Regions from separate parts of the Oryzomonas rubra genome, predicted to be linked through region 2. Evidence: riboswitches for the same ligand, from Rfam matches in the RefSeq annotation. Region 2 holds a riboswitch; the other holds the start of a gene.
The links. Region 2 has a riboswitch for S-adenosylmethionine ahead of metX (homoserine O-acetyltransferase MetX). Riboswitches for the same ligand answer to the same signal wherever they lie in the genome.
Positions count from the first base shown of each region.

Region 1 (4,959 bases), on a different contig from region 2:
AGGAAGGTTATGGCCACATCTCCTACAAGTTCGGCGGGGCGGATTACCTGGCAAACGAACCGGAGGTGGATCTGGCCAAGGAGGAGAGCATCTTCGACTTCCTGACGGTCACCGTTGGGGCCTACGGCTACTATGGCAAGAATGGTACCCCAAACACCACGGAAGGCGGCCTCATCCAGAACAGCTACTATCGCAGCGGCCTGGACCTGGACATCCTCTACAAGCTCTTCAGGCTCAGGGTGGCCGGGGTGCTGGGCAAGGACGACAACCCCTACCTGACCACGACCCCGACCGAGGTAAAGTCCTATGTTGCCGCCGTTGAAGGCGAGTATACCTTTCTCCAGAACCTCATCGGTGCCATGCGGTTCGAATATCAGGATGACGGACGCGGCCTGGTGCGTCGTTTTATCCCGACCCTCGCCTACGCACCCCTTCAAAACGTAAAGGTGGCCCTGGAGTACAAACATGAGATCGCCTCTGCGTACAAATCGACCGTGAGCTCGAGCGCCCAGGATTTCACCAACAAGATCGGGACCCTCGGGGTGACGTTCAGCTTCTGATGTTTACGTCATGACCACCCCCAGGGTTCTTTGCTATACTAGCCGCCATAATCTCGTCTGAAGGAGTCTCACATGCGGAAGCTCATCATACTGGTCACGCTCTTCACGCTTGTTATTGCCTCGGTTGCCGATGCACGCATCAGGGTAAAGGGACGCGGGGACAGAATGAATTTCGATCCCGACAGCATCCCGGCCAACTACAGGGCATCGTTCGATCTCATGTCGCGGAAATGCGTCAAGTGCCACACCATGGAACGGACCGTCATTGCCGTGCAGACCGGGAGGGCTCCCATCACCGGCCAGCCCTTTGACCGGCAGGCGGTAAAGGCCTATGGCATCAAAATGCTGCGGAAACCCAATTCCAATATGAACAAACAAGAGATCAGGGAAGTTGTCATACTGTTGAATTACCTGCTTGACGAGAACGCACGGTAGGGGCATCGGCAACACTGGCGTTTGGCCCCCTGTTATCTGCCTGTTCCACACAGCCTCGCCCCTCCCGGTGCGAGGCTGTTTTTATATTATAATCGTCTTATTTTATCTTGAAATTTCCATCCCAATTATGCAGAGTAGGGCTTTATACCGATAGCATCGGAACCAATCGCACGTGTGGGCATATTGGTCGTTTGACGGAAGGGGGGAAGCGGTGCGCCTTTCGTCATGCGTGATCGGCCCCGCGGACAAAGGGGCGTGCCATGCCGCTGAAAAATGACCTCCTGGACGCTCTTCACACGAGCGAAGACGAACTGCTCAAACACCTTATCCGTGATGTGGAAGAGGTGTTCTGCACCATGGTAGGCATGGAAAACCTGCTGCACCTCCCGCTCCAGGTGGCACCGGAGACACATTTCAAGGACTGCATTACGGCAATGGTCGGGTTTGCCGGTGTGTATAACGGCCTGGTGAGCCTGCATGCCCCCCAGAAGCTGGCGCTCGCCTTTACATCAAGCATGCTCGGCATGGAAGTCACCGAGTTGAACGACGATGTTCGCGATGCCCTGGGCGAGATCTCCAACATGATTGCCGGTTCCTTCAAGCAGCATATCTCACCGGGCGGCGCCGATATCAAGCTGTCAACTCCTTCGCTGGTCAGTGGCGACGATTACTATGTCAATGCCGGCAACAATCTCGACACGCTCACCCTCCGGTTCGCAACCGATGAGGATTGGTTCATGGTGGCGATAGTGCTCGAAAAAGAATGAGCAAGGGAGGGCCGCCGGACCGGCAATGATAACCACCCGTCCCACTGCGTTCCGAGCCTCTCCCGCTAAAATATTATTGACAAGATTGGTGGCATATCGTAGGCTCAACCCACAATAATTCACACAAAAAATACATAAAATTTCTTATCGAGAGCGACCGAGGGACTGGCCCAACGACGTCGCGGCAACCAACCTGCAAGGGTAAGGTGCCAATTCCAGCGAAACCGCACGGTTTCGGGAGATAAGGAAGAGATGCCCTAGAGGAATCCTCTTCCACACCCCGGAAGGGGATTTTTATTTTGGGAGGTAGAAGATGAATATCAGTACGCAGGCGGTTCAGATCGGTCTGGAATGGGATACCCGGACCGGCGCGGTTTCGGTGCCCATTTATCAGACCGCCACGTTCAGGCATCCGGGGCTCGGCCAGAGCACCGGCTATGATTACAGCCGCTCGGGCAACCCAACCCGTCAGTCCCTGGAAGACGGCATGGCCCGCCTTGATAACGGGGCACGCGCCTTTGCCTATTCCTCCGGCATGGCCGCCATCGCCAACCTGCTGTTGCTGTTTCGTTCGGGGGACCACCTGGTCGTTACCGAGGACCTGTACGGCGGTACCTGCCGCCTGTTCGACAAGGTGTTCAACCAGTTCGGGCTGACCTTCAGCTATGTCGACACGAGCGACGTGGAGGCGGTGCGGGCAGCGCTCACGCCCCGGACCAGGGCGGTATTCGCCGAATCGCTCACCAACCCCCTGCTGAAGTTCGCCGACATCCCTGCCCTGTCCACCCTCTGCCGTGACCGCGACCTGCTCCTCATCGTGGACAACACCTTTCTCACCCCGTACCTCCTGCGCCCCCTGGACCTGGGAGCCGACATCGCCGTCTACAGCGCGTCCAAATACCTGGCCGGCCACAACGACACCATCGCGGGGCTGGTGGTGGTCAAGGACGCCGAACTGGCCGAGCGGGTCTACTACCACCAGAACGCCGCCGGTACGGTGCTGGGGCCCCAGGACTCCTGGCTGGTGATGCGCGGCATAAAGACCCTGGGGGTTCGCCTGGACCGGCAACAGGAAAATGCCGCAAAAATCGCCGGCTGGCTGAAAAACCACCCGGCCATCGCCAAGGTCTATTACCCGGGTCTCGAAGACCACCCCGGTCATGCCCTGGTAAAGCGCGATTCCCGCGGCTTCGGCGCCATGATCGCCTTTGAGGTCGCGACCCACGCCCTGGTGGAACAGGTGCTCCTGAAAACGCGCCTGATCTCCTTTGCGGAGAGCCTGGGCGGGGTGGAAAGCCTGATCACCTTTCCCGAGGTACAGACCCACGCCGATATACCGCTTGAACTCCGGGCGCGACTCGGCATCAACAACACCCTGCTGCGCCTGTCGGTCGGCATCGAGGACGGCAGCGACCTGATCGAAGATTTGAACCAAGCCCTGGAAGCGTAAGGAGACGACCATGAAATTTGCAACCCAACTCATTCACGGCGGCCAGACCGCCGATCCCTTGACCGGCGCGCTGGGCGTGCCCATCTACCAGACCTCCACCTATCGTCAACAATCGGTGGACCACTTCGGGAAATACGACTACGCCCGTTCCGACAACCCCACCCGCGAGGCGTTGGAGGTGGCCATCGCCGGGCTGGAAAAGGGGAGCCGGGCCTTTGCCTTTGCCTCCGGCATGGCGGCCATTTCCTCCACCCTGTTGATCTTCTCTCCCGGCGATCATCTGGTGGTGTGCGAAGATGTCTACGGCGGCGCCTACCGGGTGCTGACCAGTATCTTCCAGCGCCTCGGCATCAGTTCCACCTTCGTTGACGCCACCAGCCTTGATGCCATCGAGGCCGCCATCAGGCCGGAAACCAAGGGCATCTACCTGGAAAGCCCCTCCAACCCGCTGCTCAAGGTCACCGACCTGCGCGGGGTCGTGGCCTTGGCCCGGCCACGGGGTATCATCACCCTGGTTGACAATACCTTCATGACCCCTTACCTGCAACGCCCCCTGGAACTCGGTTGCGATATCGTTCTGCACAGCGGCACCAAGTTCCTGAACGGCCACAGCGACGTCATCTGCGGTTTCGCCGTTGTCAGCGACCCGGAACTGGGCAATCGTATCCGCTTCATCCAGAATGCCTTCGGCGCCATCCTGGGCCCCCAGGATTCTTTTTTGACCCTGCGGGGGCTCAAGACGCTCAAAGTCAGGATGGACCAGAGCCAACGGAGCGCGGAAAAGATCGCGGCCTGGCTCCAAACCAAAAAGTCAGTCCTCAAGGTGCATTACCCCGGACTCGCCGACCATCCCGGCCATGCCGTCAATGCCGCCCAGGCCGACGGCCCCGGCGCCGTTCTCTCCTTCGAGCTCGAATCCTACGCGTTAACCAAGGAACTATTGGAGAAAGCGCAGCTTTCCGCCTTTGCCGTCAGCCTGGGGGGGGTGGAAAGCATCATCTCCTACCCGGCAAAGATGTCCCACGCGGCAGTTCCCAAAGCAGAACGGGAAAAGAAGGGGATCAAGGACACCCTGGTGCGTTTCTCGGTCGGGCTGGAGGATGTTGACGACCTGATTGCCGACCTCCAGCAGGTCATTGGCCGTTAGATAATAGTCTTGTCTTTCCGAAAGTTTGAGATTAAACATCCGACAGTGCCGGAATGCCCCGGCGATACTTTACAGACGAAAAGCAGTTTGCCCATGCGCATACGGATAAACGAGATAGCAACGGAAATCGACCCGGGGGCAACCCTGGCGTCACTGGCTGCGCAATGGAAACCGGGCGCAGACGTGCTGATCCACAACGGGTTTCCGGCTCCGGCCGAAACTGCGCTCCGGGATGGCGACGAGGTCTACCTTATCAAACGAGGGGAGCGGCCGTCGGAAGATGAGTTGCAACGGCTGATGGCTGCCCGCCACACCCCGGGCGTGCATGCCCGATTGCAGGCGGCCACGGTCGGCATCGCCGGTGTCGGCGGGCTCGGTTCGGCGGTAGCCGTGGCCCTGGCACGGACAGGCGTCGGCAGGATCGTGATCGCGGATTTCGACGTGGTGGAACCGTCCAACCTCAACCGGCAGCAGTATTTCGTCGACCAACTGGGCCACCCCAAGGTGGCTGCCCTGGCCGACAACCTGGCCCGCATCAACCCCTATATCACGGTGGAACCGCACCACGTCATGCTGAGCCCCGCAAACATCCCTACGGTC
Region 1 is NZ_SRSD01000003.1:131,074-136,032, forward strand. Features, by position in the region: gene ET418_RS05665 (hypothetical protein) at 1-560, shown strand, start outside; gene ET418_RS05670 (cytochrome C) at 633-995, shown strand; gene ET418_RS05675 (chemotaxis protein CheX) at 1,256-1,762, shown strand; SAM riboswitch class I at 1,904-2,010, shown strand; gene ET418_RS05680 (trans-sulfuration enzyme family protein) at 2,076-3,212, shown strand; gene ET418_RS05685 (trans-sulfuration enzyme family protein) at 3,223-4,359, shown strand; gene thiF (sulfur carrier protein ThiS adenylyltransferase ThiF) at 4,453-4,959, shown strand, end outside.
Region 1: linked by a shared signal. The riboswitch ahead of ET418_RS05680 (trans-sulfuration enzyme family protein) and the one ahead of metX (homoserine O-acetyltransferase MetX) in region 2 are both predicted to bind S-adenosylmethionine.

Region 2 (4,959 bases):
TACGGGGAATTTCGCCCGGTCGCGGACAACTCCACACCTGAAAACCGTGCCAAGAACCGTCGCGTGGATATGGTCCTGCTCTCCGGAGAGGGCGAGCGCGGCGAGCCTTAAGAGGTTGTTGAAAAACAGCCATCTCGCCGCCCTCCGCAGGGCTTGTCTAGCGGGTGCGACGATCTGACTATTTTTGAACAACCTGAGTTTCGCCATTCACACCGGCCGGCAATTCCTTATCCACGTCATCATGCCTTAGAACGCCCTAAGGCGGTCCTGCTCCCCCCAAAATCACTGCATTTTCAGCATGCGACATTTACTGTCGCACCCCCATGCTATTGTTTCCTAAAACAATGTGGAGGTGCTCGATGGAACCGATGGTATTGCTGGGATTGATCGTAGTGGCGTATGGCGGGTATGTTGCGTGGCTTGACCTGCGGAAGGATGTTTCAGCCGTGCTGCCCATCCGTGCCGCCAGGCGGGACGGACGTGCACGGGTCGGGGAGCGCTACCTGCAATCGCCGATCAAGAAGGTGGCGGGGGTGTACGTTTGAAATTGCCTTCAACAGGCTGTTCTTGACGTGGGGAATATCCTTTTCCAACTCTTTCAGAAGCCGCTTCATCCGCTTGCGTTGCAGGTCGGCGGTGCCGCAGACCGGGCAGCAGCAGCAGACCACCGGCAGGGCGGCTTCGTGGGAAAAACGGATGATATCCTCTTCGGGCAGATACACCAGCGGCCTGATCACCACGGTCTCGCCGTTGTCCGCCAGCATGGAGGCGGCCATGGACTTGAGCGAGCCGACAAAGAACTGGTTCAAGAGCAGGGTTTCGATGAAATCGTCCTGATGGTGTCCCAGTGCCAGCTTGTTGCACCCCAACTCCTGGGCCGCCGTATAGAGGGCGCCGCGCTTGAAGCGTGCGCAGATCGAACAGTAGGAGGAGCCGGGCCGGCGCTTCTCATTGATCAGGGTGTAGTGCTCGGTGGGCACCATGCGGTAGGTGAAACCGTTCTCCCGCAGGAACCGCTCGATGACGTCCGTGCGGTAACCGGGGTACCCGGAATCGATGTTGACCGCCACGATCTCGAATGAAACGGGCGCGCGCCGCCGCAACTCCTCCAACAGCAGCAGCAGGGTATAGGAATCCTTCCCCCCCGACACCGCCACGGCAATACGGTCCCCCTCCTCGATCAGGCTGAAGTCGGCAACGGCCCGGCCGACCCCATGCCGCAACCTTCTGAGAAGTCCCTTGTTTTTGAATTCGTCAAGCGCCAGCGTCATAGCGTTACAAGCCCCCGCTTTGTTCCACACGGGAGAAGAAGTCCCGCACCAAGGGGGTAAAGGTTTCGTGTTCCAGCAGGAAGGCGTCGTGGCCGTACGCGGAGGTGATCAGGTGATACTCCACCGGCTTCCCGAGGCCGCGCAGGCACTCCACCATCTCCTCGGTCTGGTAGGCGGGATAGAGCCAGTCGGAGGTGAAAGCGAAGAACTGCACCGGTGCAGCGACCGGGGCAAAGGCCTCGGCCAGCGATTCATACCCCAGGGCCACGTCATAAAGATCCAGCGCCTTGGCCAGGTACAGGAAGGAGTTGGCGTCGAAGCGGTCCACGAAGTTGTAGCCGTTGTAATTCAGGTAGCGCTCCACCTCGAACTGGCCGAAAAAGTCGAACTGGCCGTCCTTGGCCGAGAAACGCCGGCCGAATTTCGTATTCATGGATTCGTCCGACAGGAACGTGATGTGGCCGATGCCCCGGGCCAGGGCCAAACCGTCCTTGGGATTGTGCTTGTACTCCCCCTTGCGCCAGGTAGGGTCGTTGAAGATGGCCCAGCGGGCAACGGCGTTGAGGGAGATGGCCTGGGGCGAAGGACGCGGCGTCGTTGCCAGCATAATGGCCGAGGCGACGCTCCCGGGATGTTGGGTGGCCCACTCCAGGGCCTGCATCCCCCCCATGCTCCCCCCCATGACGCAGAGCAGCTTTTCGATGCCCAGGGCATCGATCAGCAGCTTTTGGGCGCGCACCATGTCGCGTACGGTGATGACCGGAAAGGCGAGGTTGTAACGTTTGCCGGTTTTGGGGTTGATTGAGGTGGGGCCGGTAGAGCCGTGGCACGAACCGATTACATTGGAGCATATTACGAAATAGCGGTCGGTGTCCAGCAGGCGCCCCGGCCCGACGATGGCGTCCCACCAGCCCGGCTTGGTATCTTCTTCCCGGTGTTTGCCCGCCAGGTGGGCGTCACCGGTCCAGGCGTGTTCCACCAGGATGGCGTTGGAACGGGATGCGTTGAGGTGGCCGTAGGTTTCATACACAAGCGTGATCGGGGCAAGGAGGCGCCCGCTGTCCAGCCTGATGCCGGACTCGAAGGTTCTGGATTGTGCCGTGACGATGCCGACGGACATGAAAAAACCCCTTCACGCGGTATGAGAAGGGGCTGAAACGCTACGTTTACAGCACACCCCTCATCTTTGCCTTTCGGCAGGAATTAGCACCTGACGCCTCATTGGCCGGTTGCTGTGGCTTCGCAGGGCCTTTCCCTCCACCACTCTCGATAAGCAGGTCTATCGAACAAGAATAGTGGAAGAACACGAACATTGTCAACCAAATATGCTGCCGCAGTAACCAGCGTGCCGCCCGCCCTGCGACGCGCGAGGGGAGGAGCGTGGTGGGGTGCGACGGCCCCGTATCCGGCAGATGATGGCGAGACGGGAAAAACCTGGCCCAAGGCGGCTCCCTGCGGTGTCAAATTAGCTGGAAAAGGGGCGGGGCATCTGATATAAAACATGCTGAAATCATGAAGGATCAAGCACGTCCGAGGAGGAAATATGAAACGCCTGTTCTTGTTGCCGTTTTTGGCGGTGATGTTCGGTTGCGCCCAGAATCATTTCAATGTCCCTGCGGAACATTTTGCTGCACAGGTCAAGGTCCTCGGCGTGGCGCCCATCATCGTCGATGTGAACTCCGAGATCAAACACCCCGAGAAAGAGCAACTCGTCGCCCTGCTTGGCGACATGAACCGCAAGTATGAGCAGCAACTCGTGCGCAAGCTCAAAGCGACCGGCAACTTCTACACCGTGGCGCTCCTGGACGGCGACCCGCAGCGCATCTTCGCCAATCTCTTCTTCCGCAGCGAAAAACGGGACGACGCCACCATACGGTATAATAAATACTTTTGGAAAACCGACGAATTGCGGGACTACCTCAAGAAAAACAATCTGGATGCGGTCATGTTGTTGGTAGTCAGCGGCCTCACCCAGAACGAAAAGGTGTATTCCAACACCCTGCTGGCATCCCAGACCAGCGACTATAACTACCTCATTCTGACTGCCCAGATACTTGACGGCGACGGCACCATCCTCTGGGAGTACCCCAACTTCCGCGGGCGGATACTATCATACTCGCCCCTGATCAATCTCCAGTATCCCGATTTCAGCGAGGCGGAAGCCAACTTTTCCAGCAGGGCCGACCTGAAGTTCAAAACCATCGACGGCATCAGGCGAACACTGGACCAGCGGCAAAAGGACCTCCTGCTGCGGGAGACCCAGGAATCCGAGGTCTACGGCAAGCAGTTCGGGGATATCGTCTCGCTGCTGAAATATGATTCCGACGACGAGAAGAAGGGCACCATACCGGCCAGCAAGCCGGTGCCCCGCCTGGCGGAACAGCCGAAGCCGGTCGAACAGCCCGCCCCACCCGCAGCGGCAAGCCAGCCTGCCGCCGTGCCGTCCGTTGCTCCGGCCGCACCTGCTACACCGGCCGCGCCAGCCACCGACGAGATCGTCCCCGCCAAAGGGAGCACGCTATAACGCATTGTTCTACCGGACTTATCCAGTTAGGGGGTCATGCCCAGAAAACAACAACGCCTTTCCGGTTCTATTCGGAAAGGCGTTGTTGTTTATGACGTTACACTATTCTCAGCGCAAGAGCCATTGGTGTACGAGCGCCCCTCCCAGCCACAGGACGCCCCCCATGCCCAACGCCGCCGGCAGCCCCATCCCCTTGCGCAGACAGAGGTATGCCGCCGCAAAAAAGGCGCAGGTGGGCACCAGGCCCCACAGCACCCCCTTGAGATAGCCGTCGATGAGCGCTCCGTCTCCCGGCCGGTCCGTGGCCAGCCAGACCAGGACGATCAGGCTGATGAGCGGCATGGCGGCGATCAGCCCCCCCAGGGACGGGACGCGCCTGCCCAGCAGTACGCAGGCGATGATGAGGAGGTTGGTGGCGGCAAGCTTCAGCAGGAACATCTGATGATCATCAGCGACAGGTAATCGGGCGCATGGGCGGCGATCTCGGCAAAATCGGTCAGGACCTTTTGGCGGTCGCTCCCGACCCGTTCCACAAAAACCGTGCTCTGTTCGCGGCCCGTCTGCCGGATAAGCTCCAGAATATCCCCGAAGACCGGCTTGACCTTGAGCAGCACGACCGTTTCGAACCGCGCCAACGCCTCGGCGATCTTCTCCACGCCGGCGGTGGCGGGGATGACCGCCATCTTCTCATCGGCCTCCACCAGCGGTATGCCGGCCGCGGCCGCGGCCGCGTTGACACTGGAGATGCCCGGGACGATCTCGATGGGGATCTGGGGGCAGATTTCCCGCAGGATGCGCTGCAGATAGATAAAGGTGGAATAGAAGAGCGGGTCGCCGATGGTCACGAAGGCCACATCCTTGCCGTCCTCGGCCCGGACGGCGATCAGGGCGGCCGCTTCCTGCCAGGCGTGCAGCAGACGGGCCTTGTCCGAGGTCATGGGAAACTGGTGGACGATGACCTCCTGGCGGCTTTCATCCAGAAAGCCGCGGATCGTCGCCAGGGCGACGCTGGCCTCGGAAGGATTGGATACCGGCGCAAGGATCACGTCCGCCTGGCGCAGGACGCGCTCGGCCTTGCGGGTCAGCAACTCGGGATCGCCGGGGCCGACACCGACGGCAAAGATCGTTGCCATTACTCGTTCCCCTTGCGGGCGGTGATCACGT
Region 2 is NZ_SRSD01000005.1:229,330-234,288, forward strand. Features, by position in the region: gene ET418_RS10000 (OmpA family protein) at 1-111, shown strand, start outside; gene ttcA (tRNA 2-thiocytidine(32) synthetase TtcA) at 441-1,271, opposite strand; gene metX (homoserine O-acetyltransferase MetX) at 1,276-2,391, opposite strand; SAM riboswitch class I at 2,449-2,547, opposite strand; gene ET418_RS10015 (hypothetical protein) at 2,815-3,795, shown strand; gene ET418_RS10020 (DUF3147 family protein) at 3,904-4,233, opposite strand; gene cobI (precorrin-2 C(20)-methyltransferase) at 4,221-4,928, opposite strand; gene cbiE (precorrin-6y C5,15-methyltransferase (decarboxylating) subunit CbiE) at 4,928-4,959, opposite strand, start outside.